3 regions of the Chryseobacterium sp. BGA-UO-ETr-SB22 genome follow, and region 3 is predicted to be linked to each of the others. Evidence: riboswitches for the same ligand, from Rfam matches in the RefSeq annotation. Region 3 holds a riboswitch; each other region holds the start of a gene.
What was found. Region 3 has a riboswitch for S-adenosylmethionine ahead of AC57AW_RS00815 (TonB-dependent receptor plug domain-containing protein). Riboswitches for the same ligand answer to the same signal wherever they lie in the genome.

Region 1 (3,285 bases), on a different contig from region 3:
TACCTGGTACGGAGGTGAAATGAAAAAAGGGATGTTTGCAATGATGAACTATTACCTTCCATTAAAAGGTATGGCTTCAATGCACTGTTCTGCTAACGTAGGTGAAAAAGGTGATGTAGCTTTATTCTTTGGTCTTTCAGGAACAGGAAAAACTACTTTGTCTGCAGATCCGAAAAGATACCTTATCGGTGATGACGAGCATGGTTGGGATAACAATGGAGTATTCAACTATGAAGGTGGATGCTACGCTAAAGTTATCGACTTATCAGAAGAAAAAGAACCGGATATCTTCGCTGCCATCAAAAGAGATGCACTTCTTGAAAACGTTGTAGTAAACAATGGAGTAGCAGATTATACAGACGGATCTATCACTGAGAATACAAGAGTTTCTTATCCAATCTATCATATCAACAAAATTGTATTACCATCTAAGGCTGGTCATGCGAAGAAGATTGTTTACCTTTCAGCAGATGCATTCGGGGTACTTCCTCCGGTTTCTATCTTAAATGAAGATCAGGCTCAATACCACTTCCTTTGCGGTTATACATCAAAATTAGCAGGAACAGAAAGAGGAATTACAGAACCTCAGCCATCTTTCTCTCCAGCATTTGGAGAAGCATTCCTTACACTACACCCAACAATGTATTCTAAAACATTGATCGGTAAAATGCAGGAGCACGGTGCTAAAGCCTATTTGGTAAACACGGGTTGGAATGGTACAGGAAAGAGAATTTCTTTGAAAGATACAAGAGCAATTATTGATGCAATCATTGACGGTTCTATCGATAATGCACCTAAAACTCTGGTTCCAATCATGAACCTTGAGATCCCTACTGAATTACCAAACGTTTCTACAGGTATTTTAGATCCTAGAGATACGTATGAGAGTGCTTCAGAATGGGAAGAAAAAGCAAAAGATCTTGCTTCAAGATATATTAAGAATTTTGAGCAGTACTGCGATACTGAAGAAGGTAAGAAATTAATTGCTTCAGGACCTCAATTACAGGAACAAACTATCTAATAGTTATCAAAATATACAGAAAAGCCTCATCATTGATGAGGCTTTTTTATTTTTTACTTTCGCACATTTACTTTTGTATCTGTGCAATCTGTATGAAAATTAACCGGAATTATTTTAAACTTAATAAAGCCAATCTATATCCATCCATCCCGAAACCTGATAAAACTGCGTCAGTGTTAGCTGCTGTCACAGATTTTTGTCTGAATTCTTCTCTTTTGTAGATATTGCTGATATGAACTTCTACTTTTGGTTTCTGAATATTTTTTAAACAATCAGCAATAGCATAAGAATAATGGGTAAAAGCGCCCGGATTGATCACGACTGCATCAAAATCGTCTTCCTGAAGCCTGTTAATAAGCTCGCCTTCAATATTAGACTGATAATATTTTAATTCATAAGACTGAAACTCGGATCTTAAAATTTCCAAATAGTTTTCCATAGAGACATTTCCATAGATTTCCGGTTCTCTGGTACCTAACAGGTTGAGGTTAGGCCCGTTTATAATCAAAACTTTCATACTATAAAATTAAAAACTTTTTTTAATTAATGATCAAAAATTTCCGCACAGATTTTCTTTGGTTCAATTAAATTATTGACAATGATATTTGTCATGTCTGTTAAAATGATAATGGTTGCAACTCCTTATAGTAATGAGTTTTATTAAAATCTTATGTTAATTTTTGAAAATTCATCATGAAAAATTTATAAGTCTACTTGTTTTATAGACTAAAAGTTTTTAGCTTTGCAACCATATTTCGATCGGCTTATAAAGAAAGATGGAGGGAACTGACCCTATGAAATCTTGACAACCTACCCCGAAGGGCAAGGTGTTACGTTCAGCCTTTAAAGGAAAAATAAGCATTTGGTTTATCGTATTTATCGATGCCCTTTGCTGACTTTTCTGCAAAGGGCAAAATTTTAATATACGATAAATAAAATTGATTATGATTAGTAATAATTTATTCACTTCTAAAGCTTGGATTCCTCCGGTTGCAGCATTTTTTCTGGGAATTACCAGTGTGAAAGCACAGAATTCTAATCCGAAAAAGGATAGCCTTCATGAAAAAGAGATTGATGAAGTTGTAGTAGTTGCTTATGGTAAGGCTAAAAGAAACAGCTATACCGGTTCTGTTGCTACAATTTCCAGCGATAAAATCAATAACAGACCTGTAACCAATATTACCAAAGCGCTGGAAGGGCAGGTTGCCGGTATTCAGACTACCAGTTCGTCAGGACAGCCTGGTGCCGTTTCTACCATCAGAATCAGAGGAGTTGGTTCAATAAGTGCTTCCAATGATCCGTTATATGTGGTAGACGGAATTCCTTTTGATGGAAATATTAACTCTATAAGCCCAAGTGATATTGAATCCATCAGTGTTTTGAAAGATGCTACAGCAAGTGCGCTGTATGGATCGAGAGGAGCAAACGGGATTATCATTATTACCACAAAATCAGGTAAAAAAGGAGAAGCGAAAGTTAATTTTAATATCAGTCAGGGGTTCTCAGGAAGAGCTGTAAAAGATTACGAGCAGGTAAATACAGACCAATACTTTCAATTATATTGGGAAGCTTTGAGAAATGGATACCAATCCGGAAAAGTGTCATCTCAGCAAGCAGCTCAGATGGCAACAGATAATCTTGTTTCGACTCTTGGGATCAATCCATATGGAACTGCTTATCCAAAACCGGTAGGAACTGATGGAAAATTATTACCAGGTGCATCGCCACTTTGGAATGACGACTGGAGAGATATTCTGCAGAGAGTGGCTTCAAGAAATCAGGTAGATCTTGATATCAGCGGAGGAAGTGAAAAAAGTAATTATTTCTTCTCATTAGGATATCTGGATGATAAAGGGATGGCGATTGAATCAGGATTTAAAAGATATAATACCAGATTAAAGATCAATTCTGAAGTGAAAAAATGGCTGAATGTAGGGGTGAATTTAAGTTATACAAACAGTATTCAACAAGCGCCGACTTCTTCAGATTCTAAGGCCAGCAATATCATCAATGCCGCAAGATTTATTCCTTCATTCTATCCTTATTATGAAAGAAATGAAGACGGGAGCTATATTTTAGGGGCAGACGGAAACCCTACATATGATTTTGGAAAGTACAGACCTACCAATGCGCTTCAGAATCAGAATGCAGCTGCAACGCTGCCATTAGATAAAAACGAAAATAAAGAAGATAATTTCTCAGGGAAAGGATTCATGGAATTCACTTTCTTACCGGAACTGAAATTCAAGACGAGTTTTTCTGTT
Region 2 (3,285 bases), on a different contig from region 3:
AAACCTCATCACTCCAATTCGCATCAAATCCTTTTTTGTTGAAGGCAATTTTTTTTGAATTAGCTACTGCTACGACTTTAAGATCTATTTTTTTACGTCTTTTAATCTCTTCAGAAGATTCCAGCACCTGTTGTATCAAGGTCTTTCCTACATTTCCGTGTCCAATGATCGCCAGATGAACGGTCTTTGGCTTCTTGAAAATTTCAGATTCTATAATATTTTTTGTCTTTTCATCCTGCGAAGAAGTTACTACTATGTTTACTCTGTTCTCTCCAGCAACCTGATTCAGCAATAATGGGAAAACATTGTTTCTTGCCAGTTCAGCAAAGACTTTATTGAAATCTTCTGCTACAAAACCAATCACAGAAACATTATTGATACTGTAGATCTGGGATACTTTTCCAGACTTTCTTTCTTCTTCAAACTCATCGATAAGACAAGCGACTGCTTTTTCAGCATCATTTTCCTGAACCAGGATAGAAATTCCGTTTTCTATTGCCTGTTGAGAGATTACCCCTACACTGATGCGCGCTAAAGTAAGCGCTTTAAAAATTCGTCCGTCAATCCCAATTTCTCCCAGGAAATCTTCTCCTTCAAATTTGACGATTGATCTGTTCTTCAAAAATTTTATTTCGTTAGCATTTTTCATTACTTCTGTAAAATGTTTTTAATGATATTATTTAATTGTTGATATTCCATTAGGAAGGCATCATGCCCGTGTATAGATTGGATCTCGTGATAAGAAACATTCTTATTTTTCTCTTTTAAGTTTTCAAAACACATTCGGATTTCAGAAGCCGGAAAGAATAAGTCTGTATCTACGGAGATCATGTGCATTCGTGCCTGTATGTTCTCCAATACTGTTTCATCAGTATTAATATTCATCAGGAGATGATTCATCAGTCTGTATGCTTTTAAACTAAACCTTTCGTTTAAAGCATTGCCATGATAAACCAACCAGTCTTCTGATTCCAGGCGTTGTTTCTCCTGATTATATTGGTTTTGAAATCTATCGTTGAGTGATTGTGGAGTTCTATAACACAGCATCGCATGAATTCTCGCTTTCTGTAATGGTTCATCTTTATCATTCAATAAAAATTTTTGAACCAGACACTGAGCATGAAGCCAGTCGTGTGTTCTGTAATCACAGGCTATGGGGATAAATATTTCTGCAAGATCCGGCTGCTTGGCAAGCATTTCCCATGCAATTCCCCCTCCAAGAGAGCCTCCAATAATGGCATATATATTTTTGATATGTAAAGCTTCAAGTCCTTTCAGAAATATCGCTGCGATATCTGAAGGCGTGAAGTCTTCATAGTCTTCAATTAAAAAATCGTCATAACCGTTTCCGGGTATATTAAAACACAGAACTGTGTATTGATCGATATCAACAATCTGATTTTCTCCCACCAATTGTTTCCACCAGCCTTTTTCTCCGGATACCTCTGAGTTTCCGGTAAGTGCATGATTGATTAAAATGATGGGTGCTGTAAACAGATCTTTCCCAAAAAGCTGATAGCTTAACGGGATATTGTATTCCTTGTGGGAATTGGTTTGATACGAAAGATTAATATAGTTTAGTTCTGTTTTCAATTCTATTATATTTTTATACAAATACAATTGAAAATGCCACAGGAAATGGCTGAAAAGAACTTCAGTAAGTTATCTGTCCAAAATACTTTGGTAGAACGTAGCACCTTCTTTGCTTGCGCAAAGGGTTGCTAAGGTTTCATAGGGTCTAATCCCTCAACCTTTCTTGATAACATTTTCAATATTTAAATGAACGAATGGTGCAAAGGTAGTCCTTTTCTTTTAATTTCAAAAAAAAATTATTTTAATATTTAAAAAAGCCATTAAATACAAGTGTTTCAAGGCCATATTAATAATTATTCAGATGAAAAAAATTGGAATTATTTTTCAAAAAAACTAACTTCGTATGGAAAAATGATGAGATATGACCGCCGAAAAAGAAAGATTACAAGATACCAAATGGAAAAACTGGGGCCCATATGTAAGCAACCGGCAGTGGGGAAATGTACGTGAGGATTACAGCTCAAACGGGAATGCCTGGGATTTTACCAATCATAATAACGCCGAAAGCTATGCTTACCGTTGGGGCGAGGAAGGCATCGCCGGAATTTCTGATGTAAAACAGTTGTTCTGCTTTGCTTTTTCATTCTGGAACAAGAAGGATAAAATGGTAAAAGAACGATTCTTCGGATTGAGTAACCCACAGGGGAATCATGGTGAAGACATCAAAGAAATCTTTTATTATCTGGATAATACACCTACTCACAGCTATATGAAAATGGTGTATAAATATCCGATCAACGAGTTTCCTTATGATGAACTTCTTGCTGAAAATGGAAGACGCAGTAAAAAGGAACCGGAATATGAGATTTTCGATACCGGAATTTTTGATAATGATGAGTATTTTGATATTTTCATTGAATACTGTAAAGCTGATCACAACGATATTCTGGCCAGAGTAACGGTCTGCAACCGAAGTCAGCATGATGCTCCCATTGTAGTGGCGCCTACTGCCTGGTTCAGAAACAACTGGAAATGGGGTTACAATACCTATAAAGCAGAAATGAATGCTTCTCATGACGGAAGTATCAATATTGGGCATGACAGCATTTCGATCAAAAAATTCTATTCCCGAAATTCAAATGCACAAAGTGTATTTTGTGATAATGAAACCAATACATCCAGACTTTATGGGGCTCCTAAAACGGAGAATACCTATTTCAAAGATGGCATCAATAGTTTTATTATTCATCAGGGAGATACTGTAAACCCGGAAAAAAGAGGAACAAAAGCTTCTTTTCTGATTGATGAAGTTGTAGGTGCAGGTGACTGTAAAATTTTCGAATTCAGATTGTGTCCTGATGAGACGGATGAACCTTTTGAAAATTTTGATACTATTTTCAGTACACGACAAGCGGAAGCTGAAGAGTTTTATAATGATATTCAGAATGATACGGTCAATGAAGATGAGAGAAATGTTCAGCGACAGGCTTTTGCGGGACTTCTCTGGAATAAACAGTTCTATCATTACAATATCGGAAAATGGCTGAAAGGTGATCCCAATTTTGAAGCTCCAAGAAATTTCAACGAGTATGTAAGAAATACGGAATGGAATCATCTTCACAATAAGGATATTATTTCTATGCCTGATAAATGGGAGTATCCATGGTATGCTACCTGGGATCTGGCATTTCACTGTGTTCCTTTTTCTATTATCGATGCAGAATTTGCCAAAGGACAGCTTTTATTACTTAC
Region 3 (3,285 bases):
TATAGAGTAGCAGAGGGAAAAGGAGTAATGCTTTGGAATAAACAAACAGATCCTTATAACCAGAATACCATGGGATATAAAGACAACAGCAACTATGACAGAATGAATCATAGTCTGCATGGTTTTACCAATATGCGTGCTGTAGGATATGGAGAAAGTCATGATGAAGAAAGACTGATGTTTAAAAACCTTACCTATGGAGCTGTCAACGGAAGTTATGATGTTAAAAACCTGAATACTGCTCTTGAAAGAATGAAAACCTTCGGAGCAACTTTCTTTACCATTCCAGGTCCGAAAATGATCTGGCAGTTTGGCGAATTAGGATATGAGTTCAGTATCAACAGATGTGCTGACGGTACCATTAATAACGGGTGCAGAACCGATGAAAAACCAGTTGCATTTACTTTAAACTACGATACCAACGTAAACAGAAAAGCCGTGTATGATACATGGGCGAAAATAATCACGATCAGAAATACCCATCAGATTTTTAAAACTAAAACATACAGTATAGAATCCAATAATCTGGCTAATGATCCTAATGGATTGATTACGAGAATTTATCTCTATGATCCGGCTATTACAACCGGGATAAAAAATGTGGTGGTATTGGCCAACTATGATACATCTGCAAAAAACGTTGTTCCTTACTTTCCTTACACTGGCCAATGGCAGAATCTGATGGATGACAGTATTTCGAGTGTAGCTTCTACCACGGCTCCGATAACTTTGCAACCGGGAGAATTCAGGATTTTCGGAAATTATGCAGGTGCATTATCAACAACAGATCCAAACGCTGTAAATAAATTATCGCTTCAGATTGCTGACAATCCGATACAAAACGGAACTGCAAAATTAATTTTTAACAAAGCGAAAAACGGAGAGATTTTGATTTTTGATATGACCGGTAAAAAACTGGATTCATTCAAACTGGATAAAGAAAGCGGAATCTATGAAGTGAAAATCAATTATCCGGCAGGAACCTACTTGGTTCAGCTGAAGTCGGAAACAGGAATTGCCATTCAAAAGATGATGATCAAATAAAAACAAATTATGAAGTTGTTTAGACTTATAAAAATGTTGAATATATTAAAACCATTAAGAAGGATTTAAGAAATAAAGTGTAGTTAAGATGAATCATTCTGATGTTTAAGCTTAAAGCGAAGCTTATCTTAATACTCTTATCGCCTTAATATACTCTTAATGTTTCGAAAATAAAAGTTTACACAAGTTCTATAAAATAATAAAAGGCAGATTTGCAGTACAGCAGATCTGCTTTTTTGTATATTTAAAAAATTAGTCTACTTTTGCAGTAGATTTATCAAGAAAGGTGGAGGGATTTGGCCCAAAGAAACCTTAGCAACCTGCACGATTCGAGAAGTGTAAAGGTGCTAATTCCAACCCTGCGGGGGAGATAAGTGAAGTCAATATTCTTATATGAATTCCATTTCTTGAAGTCTTGTTTATCTGCGGAAAGATCCGTCAGACTGTTATTATTAATTGGCAAGAAGAAAAATGAAAAAATTAAGTACAGCGGTATTATTGCTTGGGGTAATTTGGGTTGCTGCTCAGGAAAACGAGGAAAAAGGAAAACAAATCGAAGATATCATCATCGTTGGAAACCGTAATGTCAAAAGAACAAAACTGGAAACCCCCGTTCCTGTAGATGTTATCAATATTGACAAAATCCAGAGGAGTTCTCCGCAAATGACGGCTCAGGATCTTCTGAACTATGTGATCCCATCATTTAATGCAGTAAGGCAGTCTGCTTCTGATGGTACAGAACATATTGATCCTGTAACTCTAAGAGGAATGGGACCAGATCAGGTTTTGGTATTACTTAACGGAAAAAGAAGGCACACAACTTCTTTAGTCAACTATCAGAATACAGTAGGAAATGGCTCTGTGGGAACAGATCTGAGCACAATTCCTGTCATTGCAATTGATAGAATAGAAGTGTTAAGAGACGGTGCCGCAGCACAATACGGGTCTGATGCCATTGCAGGAGTAATCAATATTATTCTTAAAAAAAATGCAGGAGCCTCAGCAAGTCTTACTTACGGATTGACTGGGCGAAATGATGGTGAGACCTATCAGGCAGGAGCCAACTACGGAACATCATTAGGAAAGAAAGACGGGTATATCAACCTTTCCCTGCAATTAAGCCACAGAGGAAAAACTACAAGAACTCAAAATCATGATTTAGATATTTTTGGAGATAATTTCGCTTATGAATTTGCTGGTGACGCTGAAGCTGTGAAAGCTGCCAGAGCTGCGGATGATGCAGAAATTGAAAAAAGAGGATTAACCCGGGATGATTTCAATTTTCAGATCGGAGATGCCCAGATCAGACAAGGGCAGTTGTTTTTCAATTCAGAATACCCTTTTAACGATAACTTTAAAGTATATTCTTTTGGAGGTTTCAGCATCAAAGAAGGAAAAGGATTTGGTTTCAGAAGACTTCCGAGTGAAACATCCAATGTGGTTTCATCCATCTATCCGAACGGTTTTCAAGCAAGTTTAGGATCTCAGGTGTATGACGTTTCTTATGCTGTAGGCGCAAAATATAATGTCAACGATTGGTTATTCGATCTAAGCAATACATTTGGCAGCAATACCTTCAATTATAATGTAAGCAATACCAACAATGCATCTCTCGGGGTAAAATCACCAACCCGGTTTTACGCAGGAGCCCATAGTTTTCTTCAGAATACCGTGAATCTTGATGTTTCTAAAAATATAAACCGTTTCAATATCGCATTCGGAGGAGAGTTCAGATTTGAACAATACCAGATCAAAGCAGGTGATGAAGCTTCCTATACCCAATATGACATCAATGGAAACATTGCTACGGAAGGATCAACAGTACTTGGTGCAGGCGGTTCTCAATCCTTTATCGGTTTTTCTCCCAACAATGCCTTGAAAAAAGACAGGCATTCCACCGCTGTGTATGCGGATGTTTCGTATGATTTAGATAAAAAATTAAATATCGACGCCGCTGCCAGATTTGAAAATTATTCAGATTTCGGAAATACCTTGAATGGAAAGCTTGCTGTGCGATATGAGTTCGTAAAAAATTATGCAGTAAGAGCTGCGGTTGGGACAGGATTCAGAGCGCCTTCCCTTCAACAGCAGTATTTTAATAATTCCTATGCCGATATTTCTACTTCAGGCGAGAAGATAGTCACAAAAGGAATCTTTAGTAATGATAGCAAAGCTGCTGAAATTCTTGGATTTGACAAACTCAAACAGGAAACTTCTGTCAATGCAAGTGCAGGATTGACA

Region 1: linked by a shared signal. The riboswitch ahead of AC57AW_RS04545 (SusC/RagA family TonB-linked outer membrane protein) and the one ahead of AC57AW_RS00815 (TonB-dependent receptor plug domain-containing protein) in region 3 are both predicted to bind S-adenosylmethionine.
Region 2: linked by a shared signal. The riboswitch ahead of AC57AW_RS03775 (alpha/beta fold hydrolase) and the one ahead of AC57AW_RS00815 (TonB-dependent receptor plug domain-containing protein) in region 3 are both predicted to bind S-adenosylmethionine.

Annotation. Positions count from the first base shown of each region.
Region 1 covers NZ_JCAQOV010000004.1:168,688-171,972, reverse strand. The annotation lists gene pckA (phosphoenolpyruvate carboxykinase (ATP)) at 1-1,021, shown strand, start outside; gene AC57AW_RS04550 (type II 3-dehydroquinate dehydratase) at 1,131-1,538, opposite strand; SAM riboswitch class I at 1,783-1,882, shown strand; gene AC57AW_RS04545 (SusC/RagA family TonB-linked outer membrane protein) at 1,966-3,285, shown strand, end outside.
Region 2 covers NZ_JCAQOV010000004.1:13,504-16,788, forward strand. The annotation lists gene AC57AW_RS03770 (ACT domain-containing protein) at 1-649, opposite strand, end outside; gene AC57AW_RS03775 (alpha/beta fold hydrolase) at 649-1,593, opposite strand; SAM riboswitch class I at 1,660-1,766, opposite strand; gene AC57AW_RS03780 (MGH1-like glycoside hydrolase domain-containing protein) at 1,955-3,285, shown strand, end outside.
Region 3 covers NZ_JCAQOV010000001.1:181,873-185,157, reverse strand. The annotation lists gene AC57AW_RS00820 (alpha-amylase family glycosyl hydrolase) at 1-1,044, shown strand, start outside; SAM riboswitch class I at 1,316-1,421, shown strand; gene AC57AW_RS00815 (TonB-dependent receptor plug domain-containing protein) at 1,516-3,285, shown strand, end outside.